DNA from 3 places in the Agrobacterium sp. 22-214-1 genome. Region 1 is predicted to be linked to each of the others. Evidence: predicted binding sites of a transcription regulator. Region 1 holds the regulator's gene; each other region holds the start of a gene.

Region 1 (5,478 bases):
TCATGCCGCTCGAGGATGGCATTCAGCAGCGGACCCACCTGCACGGCGCGGCCGCGCACATCCAGACCTTCGACCTGAAAGGGCACAACCTTGTCGTCGCCAGCAAAATCGAGATCGTCCAGTTCAACCGTTACATCTGCCATGTCATACTCCCTGGCGCAGCCGTGGCGCCGCTACCGTCCAAAAGTCCGGCTTTTAAAATGTGCTTTTTTCGCTTGTCGCACAGAGACCCGGGAAGAGAAACCGCTTCCGGGGAAAAACGTGCAAATCGTGATGATGGCCCGCCAGCAAAACCGACGGGCCTCTTCGAAGTCCCACAGATGGTAATCTATGCGCGCAAGTTCAAGCACCCGGCGTGACGGTGTCAGGCCGGGCGATTGCTCATCAGATGACGCCCATGCACCATGCGATGATGGACTTCTGCGCGTGGAGGCGGTTTTCCGCCTCGTCGAAGACGACGGATTGCGGACCGTCGATCACGGCATCCGTCACTTCCTCGCCGCGATGGGCCGGCAGGCAATGCATGAACAGCGCGTCTTTTTCCGCCTTGGCCATCAGGGCTTCATTCACCTGATAGGGCTGGAAGATGTTGTGGCCGCGCGCCTTGTGTTCCTGGTTCATGGACACCCAGGTATCGGTGACGACGCAGTCCGCACCCGCAACGGCCTTGTCGGCGTCGTGGCACAGCATGATCTCGCCGCCATTGTTGCGCGCCCAGTTCAGGAACTTGTCATGCGGTTCGGAGCCCATCGGCACGGCCATCGTCATGCGGTAACCGAAACGGGCCGAGCCTTCGACGAAGGAATGCAGGACGTTATTGCCGTCACCCGTCCAGGCAATAGTCTTGCCTTTGACCGGGCCGCGATGTTCCTCGAAGGTCATGATATCCGCCATGATCTGGCAGGGATGCGTGTCGTCCGTCAGGGCGTTGATGACCGGCACCGTCGCGTGTTCGGCAAGCTCCAGCAGGCGCGAATGATCCGTCGTGCGGATCATGATGGCGTCGACGTAACGCGACAGCACCTTGGCCGTATCGCCGATCGTTTCGGCGCGACCGAGCTGCATTTCCGTACCGGAGAGGAAAAGCGTCTCGCCGCCGAGCTGGCGCATGCCGACATCGAAGGAGACGCGGGTGCGGGTGGAAGGCTTTTCGAAGATCATAGCCAGCATCTTGCCGGCAAGCGGCTTTTCCGCCGTTCCGGCCTTGGTGGCGGCCTTGCGTGTGCGGGCGTCGTCGAGAATTGCCCGCAGGTCCTGCGAGCTGACGGCCGACAGGTCGAGAAAATGTTTAGGTGAAGCCATTTCAAACTGTCCCATGCTCGCGAGCCTCGGGGAAGAGGCCCGCCCTTTATTGTTTCCTCAGGCGATTTTTGCCTGTTTCGCTGTCAGGGAAGCGGCGGCCGCTTCCACGCGTGACAGACCCTCGCGGGCCTCTTCCGCCGTGGTGACGAGCGGCGGCAGAAGACGGATGACGTTGTCGCCCGCCGGCACGCCCAGCAGATGCTCGGCGCGCATGGCCTGCAACAGCTCGCCCGATGGAACCTTGGCCTTGATGCCGAGAAGCAGGCCTTCGCCACGGATTTCCTCGATAACGTCAGGATAACGATCCTTCAGCGAAGCAAGGCCCTGGCGGAAGACCAGCGCGACATCACGGACCTTTTCCAGAAAGCCCTCGGAGAGGACGACATCGAGCACGGCATTGCCGACAGCCATGGCCAGCGGGTTGCCGCCATAGGTGGTGCCATGCACGCCCGCCGTCATGCCGGAAGCGGCATCCGCCGTCGCAAGGCATGCACCGAGCGGGAAACCGCCGCCGATACCCTTGGCAACCGCCATGATATCCGGTGCAACGCCCGTCTGCTCATAGGCAAAGAGCTTGCCCGTACGGCCAACGCCGGTCTGGACCTCGTCGAAAATCAGCAACATGCCGTGCTCATCACAGAGCGACCGCAGCAGCTGCAGGAATTCCTTGGCTGGCGCGCGAATGCCGCCCTCACCCTGAATGGGCTCGATCAGAAGCGCGGCCGTTTCGGCCGTGATGGCGGCTTCCAGCGCATCGACGTCACCGAAGGGCACCTGGTCGAAACCTTCGACCTTGGGACCGAAACCTTCGAGATATTTCTGCTGGCCGCCGGCGGCAATCGTCGCCAGCGTGCGGCCATGGAAGGCGCCTTCAAAGGTGATGATACGGAACTTTTCCGGATGCCCCTTGGAATAATGATAACGGCGCGCGGTCTTGATCGCGCATTCCAGCGCTTCCGCGCCGGAATTGGTGAAGAAGACCTTGTCTGCGAATGTCGCTTCCGTCAGGCGCTTTGCAAGCTTTTCCTGGCCCGGGACTTCATAAAGGTTCGAGACGTGCCAGACCTTCTCGGCTTGGGTCTTGATCGCCTCCACGAGGTGCGGATGGGCGTGACCCAGCGAGTTGACCGCGACGCCGGCCGCAAAATCCAGATATCGTTCGCCGCTTTCCGTGAGCAGCCAGACGCCCTCGCCTCGCTCGAAGCGCAGGGGGGCTCTAGCAAACGTATCGAACAATGGCGCGGCGGCTTCGGCCATGGCTGTATCACTCCTTGCGCGGAAGCGCTGTCAGACGGTTGTCAATAGGCTTTCGGGGTTATCCCTTGCCTGAAAATCAAAAATGCCGCCTCGCGGCGGCAGGGGCACTATTGTCACTTCGCCTGCCGATGTCAACAAAAGTCCGCGTTTCCCGGGCTTCTCAAGCCCTAGTAGGTGGCGGCGGATGAGGCCCAAGGTGTTGCCTTTCAGACTCAACTCGCCAGCAAGTTGGGGAAAACCGGAAAATCGATTCGAGATGATTCCCGCGACTCTTGCCACGGAGTCTGCGTGGCACTAGGTTAATCGCTAATTACTAGACTGCATTGCGGCGGAACTAGTCACCAAAAATCAGGCAGAAACCACGCTCGCGGCACGCCCGCGAGGCGGAGAGGGATTCTGCCGACATTATACGCGACAAGCGGAGAAGCGGCATGAACTGGACAGACGAACGAGTCGAAAAACTCAAGAAATTGTGGTCCGAGGGGCTTAGCGCCAGCCAGATAGCAGCGCAGCTGGGCGGCGTGAGCCGCAATGCCGTCATCGGCAAGGTCCATCGCCTCAACCTGCCGGGACGCGTGAAGGCCGGCGGCCCGGTTACCTCGGCGCGTTCCGCGCCCAAGCGCACCGCTGCCCCTGCCCCGCGCGCGACGAATTTCGCGACCCGCGTCAGCGCAGCACCTGCACGCGCCTTGAACCGCTCGAGCGCGGCAACGGCGCTGCACGAGGAGATCGATATCGAGACCGCCGAAGTTCTCGATTACGTTCCCTCCAAAAATGTCGTTACGCCGATTTCCCGCCGCCTGACGCTGACGGAACTGACGGAGCGCACCTGCAAGTGGCCGGTCGGCGATCCGCTGAAGGATGATTTCCATTTCTGCGGTTGTGAAGCACTGGAATCTTCGCCCTATTGCAAGTTCCATGCAAAGCTTGCCTACCAGCCGGTAAGCGAGCGTCGCAAGGCTTGAGTGTTGCGGCACGCATTCGACACTCAAAAACTACGGGCCTTCGGGCCCGTTTTTTTATGGCGGAATCCAAAGTGGTTCAGACGCGGAGCCCGCGTTGTTTAAGAGGCGCTCCCAATCCCTGTTCTTGCGCATTCTCCGGATGTAAAACCGCGATGGGCCCTTGCGGCAAATGCTCTGAATTCGTCGGCGACGTGCCGCGCCCTTCCTACTGTCAGGTTTCACCGCGCAATCCGGCTTTCAGCAGACCGTCTGTCACCTTCAAAAGAACGAGGATACGCGTTTGCGGAAGGTTCAAAATCGAAAGGCCCGACACCGTTCCGGTCTCGGGCCTTCTGATTTTTGGAGAATTTATCCCAAGTGAAACCATCGGTTTCGGTTTTCTCAGGCTTCCATTGAATATCCGGCGCCGCGCACGGTGCGGATGACATCCTGCATATGCGAAAAATTGAGCGCCTTGCGCAGACGTCCGACATGCACGTCGACGGTGCGCTCATCCACATAGATATCGTGACCCCAGACGCCATCCAGCAACTGCGAGCGGGAAAACACCCGGCCGGGAGAGGTCATCAGGAATTCCAGCAAGCGGAATTCCGTCGGGCCGAGGCGCACTTCGCGGCTCTTGCGGTGAACGCGATGGGTCTCACGATCCAGTTCGATATCCCCGCATTTCAGCACCGAAGACAGAACCTCGGGGCGGGCGCGGCGCAGCATCGCCTTGACGCGGGCCATGAGTTCCGGCGTCGAGAACGGCTTGACGACATAATCGTCGGCGCCGGTGGCGAGACCGCGAACCCGTTCGCTTTCTTCGCCGCGCGCCGTCAGCATGATGATGGGCAGGCGCTCGGTTTCCGGCCGCATCCTGAGCCGACGGCACAGTTCGATACCGGAAACGCCGGGAAGCATCCAATCCAGGATAAGGAGGTCCGGAATACGTTCCTGCAGCCTGATTTCTGCCTCGTCTCCACGGGATATCGTGTCGACGTCATATCCCTCAGCCTCGAGATTGTAACGAAGCAGGACGCTCAGCGCTTCCTCGTCTTCCACAACTGCAATCTTGGGCACCATATACTAACTCCGCAAGCCGCTGCCTGTCTGTTACTCGGTCACCGAACCGAGGGTGTTGGAACTGTCGTCCTTCGGACGCTCGCCTTCCGGCTGGCTGCCGGTGGTCATGTAATAGATCGTCTCGGCGATATTGGTGGCGTGATCGCCGATACGCTCGATATTCTTGGCGCAGAACAGAAGATGCGTGCAGGTGGTAATGTTGCGCGGATCTTCCATCATGTAGGTCAGAAGCTCACGGAAGAGCGACGTATACATGGCGTCGATTTCCTCGTCGCGCTCGCGGATGGCATTGGCCTTCTCGGCGGAACGCGTGGAATAGACGTCCAGCACTTCCTTGAGCTGTACCAGCGCCAGTTCCGACAGGTGCTCTATGCCGCGGGCGAGCTTACGCGGCACGCCGGTGCCGGCAACGGCGATGACGCGCTTGGCGGTGTTCTTGCCAAGGTCGCCGACGCGCTCAAGGTCAGCTGCAATACGCAGGGTGCCGATGATCTCGCGAAGGTCTGCCGCCATCGGCTGGCGTTTGGCGATGGTGACGATGGCCTTGTCGCCGATCTCGCGCTCGGCGTGGTCGAGGATCGCATCGTCGGAAATGACCTTCTGGGCGAGCGCGGCATCGGAATTGACGAGCGCACGCACGGCGTCGGCGCACATCTGCTCCGCAAGACCGCCCATTTCGGCGATGCGGCGCGTCAGAAACTTCAATTCATCGTCATAAACGGAAACGATGTGAGAATGGGTCGTTGTCTGTGTCATGGTCTAGTCCTCCGGCTTGGCCTGCATGCGCGTACCCGGAAGCGGGCACGGCAGAAGCACCAGTCTTGTACGGTTTCGATAAAGCGCCGGCCGGGATCAGCCGAAGCGGCCCATGATGTAATCCTGCGTGCGC
Region 2 (5,478 bases), 240 kb from region 1:
GGCGCTCGAAGAACTTGCCTGAATTTGCCTCGTTGGCGAAATTCAGCGATGCCGCGAGAATGATTAGAAAGACCACGAGCGAAATGACGGTATAGACCCGCCGCGTCGCAAGCTGCTGTTGATAATGACGCATGACCGTTCGGGACGATGCGCTCAATCCCTCGGGCGTGAGGGTACCAGGTTGCAGTGTGGTCGCCATGCCGCTCTTCCTTTATTGGCAAAGCGGCGGTGCACAAGGCACCGCCGCTTCCGGAACATGATGTCAGGATCAGCCGCCGATAACGGACTTACGGGCGTCGATAATCGTCTGGTAGAAGGACGGATCGACCTTGATGTAGGCGGTGTTCTTGCCCTGCGTGTAACCCTGGAAGCAGGCGAGGTCCTTCTTCGGCAGTTCCATGAAGAAGTCTTCGACCTTCTTCTTCATGTTGTCGCCGAGCTTGTTGGCGACCATCAACGGGCCGTTCGGGATCAGCGGCGACTTCCAGACTTCGACGATATCGTCCATGTCGAGGTTGCCCTTCTTCACCATCTGGTGAAGGTTGCCGCCGGAATAGCCCTCTTCCCACTTGCCAACGCCCGAACCGAAGGTGGTGCCAACGTCGAATTTCTTGTCGAGAACGGCGAGAACGAGGTTCTCATGGCCGCCGCCGAAGCCGGTTTCAGCGAAAAATTCCTTGATCGGCGTGCCGGTTTCCTTTGGGATAGCGACGTTCGGAACGAGGAAGCCGGAGGTGGAGTCAGGATCGGCGAAACCGATCTTCTTGCCCTTGGCGTCTGCCAGCTTCTTGATGCCGCTGTCCTTGCGGGCAACCATGATGGTGTAATAACCGCTGGAACCGTCAGAACCCGTATAGGTCAGAATCGGATCGACGGCCTTGGGGTCTGCGAGCGCGATCTTGGCGTAGGAGGAAGCGCCCATGGACGCGATGTCGATGGTGCCGCCGAGCAGGCCCTGGATGACGCCGTTATAGTCCGGCGACGGGAAAACCTGAACTTCCGAAACGCCGGTCGCGGCCTTCAGGCCATCGGCAACGCATTTCGTGCTGCGGATCATGTCGGCTTCGTTCTCGGAACCGTCGAGACCGATACGCAGGACCTTGACGTCCTGAGCCATGGCGGAACCGGCCAGAACGCCAAGGGCGACTGCCGAAAGAAGGACTTTCTTCAACATGGACTTTCTCCTGTTTCCCGGCGAGCCGGAGTTTGTTGTGAAATATCGGCCCTTGACGCGGGCGCAAACGATGCTGAGCGGTTCCTCAGAGCCCGGCGAGAGCGAGCGGTTCGGGGCCGGCAGATTGCTGCACCGGACGCGCGGGAAGCTGCGCGCCGGGAATATTGATGCTGGTCGAGGTCATGGTCTCGTCGATGCCGGACCCTTGAGAATCGGTTCCGTAAATTTCCGTGACGGCCGCAGCCGTCAGTTCCGCCGGCGTTCCGTCGAAGACGACGCGGCCCTGAGACATGCCGATGATGCGTTCGCAATAATTGCGCGCCGTATCCAGCGTATGCAGGTTGGTAATAACGGTAATGCCTTCGCGTTCGTTGATGTCGCGCAGCGCGTCCATCACGATCTTGGCGTTCAGCGGGTCGAGGGAAGCGATAGGCTCATCGGCCAGAACCATCTTCGGAGACTGCATCAGGGCGCGGGCGATGGCGACGCGCTGCTGCTGACCGCCGGAAAGCGTGCCGGCAGCCTGCATGGCCACATGCTCGATGCCGAGCCTTTCCAGGGCGGCGATCGCCATCAGGCGCTCGTCATTGGTGAAGATGTTGAACAGGCTGAGCGCCGTCGAGCGGTGATTGAGGCGACCGAGCATGACATTGGTGAGCACATCGAGGCGCGGCACCAGATTGAACTGCTGGAAAATCATGGCGCAGTCGCGCTGCCAGCTGCGCAGCACCGCGCCCTTCAGCGCCGAAACTTCCGTGTCATTGAAATGGATGGAACCCGAGGACGGATCGACGAGGCGGTTGATCATGCGCAGCAGCGTCGATTTTCCCGCACCCGAGCGTCCGATAACGCCAACCATCTGGCCCTGCGGAATTTCGACATTCACGGAATCGACCGCAGTGTGGTTGCCGAAACGGCGCGTGACTTGCTTCAGGTGAAAGCTCATTTCCCCGTCCAATCTTCTTTTTGACGGGGTTCGGCGTAACAGCGGTGCGTGAAGTGTGGATGTCAGTTTGATGAATAAAATATTACAGATTTCACGGATATCGCATCCGGCTGTTCGCCGACAAAGCTTTCGGGAGGAATCTTGGACCGTTCAAATCCGCGTGTCTTTTTTGATCGCATAAACAAAAATCCCGGGGGGGCCCCGGGATTTGCAGGTGTTCGGCAGAGGGAGATTTCATCCGCCATATTTCGCGACGAAATCCTCGGCGTCCAGATTACGGAAATCCTCGAGAGCGACGCGCAATGCCGCGTGGTCCCAGTCCCACCACTTCAGATTATCCATTTGCCGGCCCAGTTCCGCCGGGAAGCGTTCCCGGATCGGCCGGGCGGGCACGCCGCCAACGATGGTATAGGGCGCGACGTCTTTTGAGACGACTGCACCCGCCCCGATCACCGCGCCGTTTCCCACCGTGACGCCGGGCAGGATCGTCGCACCATGGCCGATCCACACATCGTGGCCGATGACGACGCGCTTGGCGCGGCGGGCGGCAAAGAAGTCCGTCTCATCCTCCGCATCGTCCCAATAGTTGTGGGCACGATAGGTGAAGTGATGCAGCGTCGCCCGCTGCATCGGGTGATTGGTGGCGTTGATGCGGACGGAGGCGGCGATGTTGACGAATTTGCCGATGGTGGCGCACCAGATCGCACCATCCTGCATGACATAGGAGTAGTCGCCCATCTCGACCTCCTCTATGCGGCAGCGTTCCGAAATTTCGGTATAGCGGCCGATCGCGGAGTTGCTGACACGGGCGGTCTCATGGATGACCGGTTCCAGACCGACCTTGACGCTCATGCCGCTGCCTTTCTGGGAGAAAACTGTGAGACGTCCAGAATGCGGTCGGCCACGGCCTCCCGTACCTCCTCGTCATGGAAAATGCCGAGCAGTGCCGTGCCCTTCTGTTTTTTCTCGACGATCATATCGACGACGACACGCCGGTTGAGGGCGTCCAGCGAGGCCGTCGGTTCATCGAGAAGCAGGATCGCATGGTCGGTGATGAAGCCGCGCGCGATATTCACGCGCTGCTGTTCGCCGCCCGAAAAGGTCGCCGGCGGCAGTGACCATAGTTCCCGTGGCAGGTTGAGCTTCGAAAGCAGCATGGCTGCGTGTTCGCGGGCTTCATCGACGGCAACCTTGCGCGCCAGAAGCGGTTCGGCGACGACATCTATGGCAGCGACACGCGGCACGGTGCGCAGGAACTGGCTGACATAACCGATGGTGCGGTGACGGATATCGAGGATCGTGCGCGGCGAGGCGTTGCCGATATCGACGACCTGGTCCTCATGACGAACGAGAATCTGCCCGCTGTCGATGGCGTAGTTGCCATAGAGCATTTTCAGGATCGAGCTTTTGCCGATGCCGGAGGGACCGCCGAGCACGACACATTCGCCGCCGCAAACGGAGAAATTGACATCGCGCACGACGGGCAATTCGATACCGTCGCGAAGATGCATGGTGAAGCTTTTGAAGACTTCCGAAACGATAAGAGGCGTCGGCATGGCGTCAAACCTGCAGAATAGAGGAAACAAGCAATTGCGTGTAGGGCTCGCGCGGGTCGTCCAGCACCCGGTCGGTCAGTCCGTGCTCGATGACGTCCCCGCCCTTCATCACCATCATCCGATGGGAAAGTAGCCGCGCCACCGCAAGATCATGGGTGACGACGACGACGGCGAGACCGAGATCGTTGACGAGACCGCGGACCAGATCGAGCAGGCGCGCCTGCACGGAAACATCGAGGCCGCCGGTCGGTTCGTCCATGAAGACGAGGCGCGGCGAGGTGACGAGGTTGCGGGCGATCTGCAGGCGCTGCCGCATGCCGCCGGAAAAGGCGCGCGGCTGGTCGTCGATGCGGTCGGTGCCGATTTCCACCCGTTCCAACCATTCGCTGGCCGATTGCCTTATGTTGCCGTAATGCCGGTTGCCGACGGCCATCAGCCGCTCGCCGACATTGGCGCCGGCCGAAACCGCCATGCGCAGCCCGTCCGCCGGGTTCTGGTGCACGAAACCCCAGTCGGTCCGCATCAGGAAACGCCGTTCGGCCTCGCCCATATGATAGAGGTCACGCACCGAACCGTCGCGCATGCGATATTCCACACTGCCCGCCGTCGGCATCAGCCGGGTGGAAATGCAGTTGAGGAGCGTGGTCTTGCCGGAACCGGATTCGCCGACAATGGCCAGAACCTCGCCGGGATAAAGCTCGAAGGAGACATTGCGGCAGCCAGCGCGGTCGCCATAATATTTGGAAACGTCCCGGACTTTCAGAAGCGGTGCGTCGCTCATTCTGCGGCCTCCTTCACATCCGCCAGGAGGTGGCCCTTGTGGCCATGGGCGCGGCGGTCCTCGCAATGGTCGGTATCGGAGCAGACGAACATCCGCCCGCCCTTATCATCAAGCACCACCTCGTCCAGATAGACATTCTCCGCACCGCACAGCGCGCAGGGCTTGTCGAAGCGCTGGATTTCGAAGGGATGGTCCTCGAAATCGAGGCTGACGACGTCGGTATAGGGCGGCACGGCATAGATGCGCTTTTCGCGTCCTGCGCCGAAGAGCTGCAGGGCGTCCGAGAGATGCATTTTCGGATTGTCGAATTTCGGGGTAGGCGATGGATCCATCACATAACGCCCGGCCACCTTCACCGGATAGGCATAGGTGGTGGAGATGCGTCCGTTGCGGGCGATGTCCTCGTAAAGCTTTACGTGCATCAGGCCGTATTCCTCCAGCGCGTGCATGACTCGCGTTTCGGTCTCGCGCGGCTCGAGGAAGCGCAAGGGCTCGGGAATGGGAACCTGATAGACGAGGACCTGACCCGAATGCAGTTCTTCTTCGGGAATGCGATGCCGCGTCTGGATGATGGTCGCATCCTTGGTGCGGGTGGTGACGGCAACATTCGCCACCTTCTGGAAAAAGGCGCGGATGGAAACCGCATTGGTCGTGTCGTCCGCACCCTGATCGATAACCTTCAGCACATCGTCTGGGCCGAGAATGGAAGCGGTTACCTGCACACCGCCGGTGCCCCAGCCATAGGGCATGGGCATTTCGCGGGAAGCGAAGGGAACCTGATAACCGGGAATGGCGATGGCTTTCAGGATCGCCCGGCGGATCATTCGCTTGGTCTGTTCGTCCAGATAGGCGAAGTTGTAGGCAGCCAGCCCGTCGTCAAATGAAACTTCTTCAAGCATTGCGCGTTAGCCTTGTGAAAAAAGGAGTACAAGCTCATGGAGATTGGAATTCTTGCAGCCGTGTTCTTTGCTGTGTTTGCAGCATCGACCGTCTTTTGCGCTTACTGGTTTGGCGAGCAGCA
Region 3 (5,478 bases), 1.4 Mb from region 1:
TCCGGTTTGTCCGTCCATCTGTCGCCGTTGTATTCTTCTGATTGTGGGAAGTGACATAGCTTGCCCCAAGGGTGAAGTGAAAACTTGGTAATATTTATGATAGTTCTGGTCTGCTAGAGATAAATCCGGGAAGATCGATGCCATAAACGCGGCTGAGCTCTCAGCAGCGATAGTCAGGACGAAGATAGAATGAACGACAATGTGGTGAAGTTCCGCAAACCGGTGCCGCCCAAGAAGCCACGCGAACCGCTGGGGCCGAAAGCGAAGAAGGCTCTGACGATTGCGGCTGTTATCGCGTTTTTCGTGGCGGTGTGGGGGTATTTCACGTTGATGGGGCAGGGGTAGGGCGAAAGCTTCCGCCGAAGCTGGCGTTCCTGAAAGTCATTATTCCAATGACTGCGATTGGCGGGTTACTGTCCGACCCACTACTATATTCATCGCTTGGATAAGGTCGTCACGACCTCGACGCTTGCTGTGGATAATACCTGTTTGCCCAGTTAGACTATTGAGCAGCAAGCCAAAACTCTCGGCCATTAAACCAAAGGGAACCCTCCCGGATGCACGACAGAATTCAAAGCGCCATCCCCCACTTAGTTCCTGAAGTAGTTGATAAGTTGGAAGCTCTCATCATTGAGGTTGTCACAAGCATCGACGAGGGACGAGATTGCACAGAGCAGCTTGCGGCGATTAACGCGTTTTCTGGCAATCAGGATTATGACAGAGAAACGTTTTTTAAGCTCTATAGTTGGACGAGTGAACGAGATTTCGCCGAGTTGATCTCGATGGGGCCTCCTCCTGAAATTCCCGACTTAACCGTGGACGAAATTACTGCGTGCTTGGATATTGTGAAAATCGCAGATGAGCCACGCGCAAGCTTTTGCCGTCGCATTTTGGAGCAAAACTTCCCTGCCGTTGCCATCATAGACATCGTTTACGATTCAGATGATGAACAAGATAATTATACGCTTGCTAAAAAAATACTCGACCAAGCGGCCAAGCCCGACATCATGCGGCTGTAATTGTCGAACGCAGTTGTCAACGCCACAAATAGTCATTGATTGAAAAGGCGAGAGCAGTGGCGACCCCTGCAGGACTCGAACCTGCGACCTACTGCTTAGAAGGCAGTTGCTCTATCCAGTTGAGCTAAGGGGCCGTCATGCCGGGCAATCGATACTCCGGCAAAAACTTTGATCGTCGTGTTTCAGTGCGTCCAGGGCTGGGTGCGGTTGAAACGGAAATTGTCGGTGTAGGAAACCACCTTGCGGGTTGCTTCCTTCGGCTGGATGACGCGGTATTCGATACCCTTGCGCTGGGCATAGGCTTCGGCCTGTTCCTGCGTCTCGAATGTCAGCTTGAGCTGCTGCTTCATGTCGGAACTGGAGGTGTAGCCCATGATCGGATCGATCTTGCGCGGAACCTCGGCGTCGAATTCCAGAACCCAGACATTGGTCTTCGCCTTGCCGGATTGCATGGCGGTTTTTGCAGGGCGGTAAATCTTCGCAGACATGTCGAAACTGCTCCGGTTGGACAGCGGGGCGAAACGCCCCGCATTATTCATCACGTACCTGAATAGAATAACCAAATCGTGTCAGGAACGTTGAATTTGAAATGGACTGACTTCAGGTGAGAGTCAAGACGATTATCCCCTTGCCGTCCGATCGTGCGCCGCCGTTTCGAGGTTACGTTTTGCTCATCGGGGCCGTGGCTGAACAAAGATGAATTTCCCTGTTGCGGACTGCGGGTGAACCGTGTATTCCCCAGCCATCGCCTCGGCGGAGTGTAGCGCAGTCTGGTAGCGCATCTGGTTTGGGACCAGAGGGTCGGGAGTTCGAATCTCTCCACTCCGACCATTTTAAAGCAAAACATCAGCTTTCCGGCGTAACTTCTTCCAAATAGCAGTGATTTATTCCGCGGACGGCCCGGCCAGAGTGCTCTCTGCCGTGCCTATCGTCATGACATTGCCGCGCCATGCCACCGCGCTGCCGATCCAGCTTCGCGCCCAGACGACAGGCATGATCATGTCACGGGCGATCATTGCCGGCAGCGTATGGAGCGATATCGGCCAGCGGTTGAGGGCTGCAAGCGCAAGTTCCGGCACATACATGAGGGCGAGGACGGCAAAGGCGGTTATGGCGAGGTTTACATCCATCATGGCGGCGGCGGCGAGCGCGAAGAGAAGCGGGGGAAGCGCGCCGGTGAGGATTTCCGGCGCGAAATATTGCGGGAAGGTCACGCGTCGCAACCGCGCCCAGCGGGTCTGGCGCGACCAGATCTCGCCGGCATGGCGCTGGCCGAGCGGCTGTTCGAAGGGGGCGCAGACCAGATGCACCTTGCTGCCGGCGCTTCGCACCAGCTTCGTCGAAGCGGCGTCTTCGGCGATTTCAGCGGCCAGCGCGCGAATGCCGCCATTATCTTCCAGAAACGGCTTGTTCCACAACATCGACTTGCCCTGCGCGAAGCCCATGCCGATGGCTTCCGCCGCATATTGCCAGCGGCCCTGCGAGCCGTTGAGGAAGGCGCATTCCACATGCGCCCAGAAACCCGCAGGTCTTGACCCGAGCGGCGGCGAGCAGACGAGCCCGCTATCCTGCCGCCAGGCCGACATCATGGTCGCAATATAGGATTTCGGCATCAGCACGTTCGAATCGGCCAGAATCACCCATTCATGCCGGGCGGCCCGCCAGCCCTTGACGCAATTGTTCAGTTTCGGATTGGCGCTGATGCGGTCATCGCCGATGAGCAATTGCATGGAAACCGAGGGGAAGGCGGCTTGCGCTTTGCGAACCTCCTCGATCACGGGATCGAATTCATCGGCGACGCAGAACAGCAGCTCATAATCGGGCCAGTTGAGTTCGAAGGCGCGCGACAGCGTCAGGGGCGTGAAGGTCTCCACGCCACGCAGCGGGACCACGAGCGAGACAGGCGGCTTTTGCCGGACAAGATCGTTTTCCGCGTCCCGTCTCGTCAGTCGCCAGCCGGCCAGAACGATGCCGAGAAGATTAAAGCCGAGGAGCAGAATTGCGCAAAGGGCAAAGACAGTTTCCATGCTGGCCAGTTCCACTCCCAAGCTTTTGGCGGTCTGCGCGCCAATCGATTCCATGGAATTCGTCTCTGCCGATTATAACGTTTGCGTGACAGTTACATGTCATCATCGGCCGGTGTGCAGGCTGCGCCGTGCATGGAAGCGTCGCATAGGCCGCGCGCAAAAGAAAAAGCCCTCCGCATAGAAGGGCCCAATCGTCATGACGGTCGATGAATTTTAATGGACGTTCAGGATATGGGCATGACTGCTTGCGATGAGAAACGATTCCCGTGCTTTCTCGATGTCGCATCTGCCGGCGATGGCATCGAGGCAGTTCCTGCGCGCCTCTTCATATTCCGGCCCGTGTTCCTCGGGCCAACGGTACATCAGCATGTCCAGCGCCACCAGCGGGCTGTAGATTTCCACGGCGACGCACAGCGGCAGGTGGATCGCCACCGGCTTCATCCACGAGGCGTGGTGACACGGCTCCGTTCTGTTAATCAGCATGTCATTCTCCTCCCTGTTTTACCTGCCTTGAAGGCCTTTCATTCTCCCATGCGCGAAATGCCCGCCTCACGAAATGGTTCCCGATCACCTAAAATGTGATCGATCAGGGGGTTCCAATTTTCCAAGATGAATGGAAGATGAACAAATAGATGAACCGGAGATGAACAAAACCGCCCTCAGGGCGTTGTTATGTCCATAAGAAGGAGAACGCATATGTTCAATTTGTCAGGCATTCAGGAAAGCTTCTTCGGAGACCGCATGGCCGGCGTATGCCAGGCAATCACGTCGGCTCTGGCCTTCGAATCGGGTCTCGAGAAGTCGCGTATTTCGGCAACCGTCGAAAATGATGTGATCTATCTGGAAGGCACGGCCGATTCGGTCGAGGCGATCGACATCGCCATCAACCTTGCCGCTTCCATTTCCAATTGCCGGATTCTGAGCCATATCGAGCCGGTCTACTGAATATTGCGCCAGCCGGGCGAAAGCTCGTCCGGCTCATTCAGACGCAATAACGCGGCAACGTCATTTCCGGTTGCCGATTTGCGCGCTGCGAACCATATCGCCCGGCTTGATGCCATAGCGCTTCGCAGTGCCGCCATTCAGTTCAAGCACAAATTTTACTGGCCCGCGGGAGCTGATGATCGCTTCCGAATGCGGAACCGCGTTTTCGTGAATATGGGTAATGCGGCCGTCACGGCCAATGAAAAGCATGTCGAGCGGAATAAGCGTGTTCCGCATCCACATGGCGACGTCACGCGGCTCACCGAAATCGAACAGCATGCCGTTTTCAAGCGGCATGCTCTTGCGGAACATCAGGCCCTGTTCGCGCTGGGCGTTGTTCAGCGCCAGTTCGGCAGTGAAATCGTGGCTCTTTCCCCCGGCGGTTTCAATCTGCAGCGGTTCGGAGGTGAAAGTCTGCTGTTGCTGAGCCTGGGCGGCGGCGGCCAGCGTGAAAAAAAGAAGCGCCATAACGGCGCTTTTCACCATATGGGGCAGGGCGGACATCAATGCGACATCCCGATGGAAACCGGGTTGTCTGGGTGAATTTCCGCCGCCATCAGGCCCTTGTCGCCATCGCCGTAACGCACCAGCACCACCTGGCCGGGGCGAAGCTCCGTCAGGCCGAAACGGCGCAGGGTTTCCATATGCACGAAAATATCTTCCGTTCCTTCGCCGCGCGTCAGGAAGCCGAAACCCTTTGTGCGGTTGAACCATTTGACGATGGCGCGCTCAAGCCCGCTCGAAGGCGTTACCTGCACATGGGTGCGCACCGGCGGCAGCTGCGAGGGGTGAACGGCGGTCGACTGGTCCATGGACAAGATGCGGAACGCCTGGAAACCGCGGTCGCGCCGCTGGATGAGGGCGACGATGCGCGTACCTTCAAGAATTGTCTGGTAACCGTCGCGGCGCAGGCAGGAGACGTGCAGCAGCACATCCTGCGTGCCGTTGTCGGGCACGATGAAGCCGAAACCCTTGGCGACATCGAACCACTTCACGACGCCGGTAATTTCGGTCAGGTCCACGGCATCGCCCGAAAGGTCCTCGACATCGACTATCGTTTTCGATGACATCCTATCAGCCATATCCTGCCAACCCCTCGATTACGCGCCATACACCGGTCAACTGATTCCTGTGCGCCAGATTAACATCTTGGTAACGGTTTCACGCAAGCCCTAGTTTTTGATTTACGCAGCTGCTTTTATGTCGCCGTCCTTGTCCGGGGCTTGCCATCATGCGTTTAACGGCTCCGGACCCGTGTAATGGAGAGGAAGAAAATGCGGTATCTGCACACAATGGTTCGCGTCAAAGACCTTGGCGAATCACTGAAATTCTATGGCGACCTGCTGGGTCTTGAGGAAATACGCCGAATCGAGAACGAAAAAGGCCGATTCACTCTGGTGTTTCTTGCGGCGCGCGACGACATTGCTGCGGCGAAGGAAAACAAGGCG

The links. Region 1 encodes PhoB, which activates phosphate uptake and scavenging genes when phosphate is short. Its sites were predicted from a motif close to TGTCATNNANCTGTCAT; they were not measured.
Region 2: phnC (phosphonate ABC transporter ATP-binding protein) is a predicted target of PhoB. The motif match lies at 2,180-2,196, and genes of this name have one in related genera.
Region 3: ACQZ5G_RS00775 (ceramide glucosyltransferase) is a predicted target of PhoB. The motif match lies at 3,132-3,148, and genes of this name have one in related genera.

The regions. Positions count from the first base shown of each region.
Region 1 is NZ_JBNWCK010000001.1:1,585,587-1,591,064, forward strand. It holds gene ACQZ5G_RS07990 (Hsp33 family molecular chaperone) at 1-143, opposite strand, end outside; gene argF (ornithine carbamoyltransferase) at 385-1,302, opposite strand; gene ACQZ5G_RS08000 (acetylornithine transaminase) at 1,360-2,559, opposite strand; gene ACQZ5G_RS08005 (GcrA family cell cycle regulator) at 2,991-3,524, shown strand; gene phoB (phosphate regulon transcriptional regulator PhoB) at 3,906-4,589, opposite strand; gene phoU (phosphate signaling complex protein PhoU) at 4,620-5,345, opposite strand; gene pstB (phosphate ABC transporter ATP-binding protein PstB) at 5,442-5,478, opposite strand, start outside.
Region 2 is NZ_JBNWCK010000001.1:1,830,250-1,835,727, reverse strand. It holds gene phnE (phosphonate ABC transporter, permease protein PhnE) at 1-199, opposite strand, end outside; gene phnD (phosphonate ABC transporter substrate-binding protein) at 269-1,174, opposite strand; gene phnC (phosphonate ABC transporter ATP-binding protein) at 1,260-2,120, opposite strand; gene ACQZ5G_RS09245 (transferase hexapeptide repeat family protein) at 2,355-2,972, opposite strand; gene phnL (phosphonate C-P lyase system protein PhnL) at 2,969-3,676, opposite strand; gene phnK (phosphonate C-P lyase system protein PhnK) at 3,681-4,457, opposite strand; gene ACQZ5G_RS09230 (alpha-D-ribose 1-methylphosphonate 5-phosphate C-P-lyase PhnJ) at 4,454-5,356, opposite strand.
Region 3 is NZ_JBNWCK010000001.1:143,641-149,118, forward strand. It holds gene ACQZ5G_RS00750 (hypothetical protein) at 190-345, shown strand; gene ACQZ5G_RS00755 (hypothetical protein) at 558-1,019, shown strand; tRNA gene ACQZ5G_RS00760 (tRNA-Arg) at 1,077-1,153, opposite strand; gene ACQZ5G_RS00765 (ETC complex I subunit) at 1,202-1,507, opposite strand; tRNA gene ACQZ5G_RS00770 (tRNA-Pro) at 1,774-1,850, shown strand; gene ACQZ5G_RS00775 (ceramide glucosyltransferase) at 1,904-3,046, opposite strand; gene ACQZ5G_RS00780 (DUF982 domain-containing protein) at 3,260-3,529, opposite strand; gene ACQZ5G_RS00785 (BON domain-containing protein) at 3,743-3,991, shown strand; gene ACQZ5G_RS00790 (DUF192 domain-containing protein) at 4,052-4,534, opposite strand; gene ACQZ5G_RS00795 (cold-shock protein) at 4,534-5,112, opposite strand; gene ACQZ5G_RS00800 (VOC family protein) at 5,305-5,478, shown strand, end outside.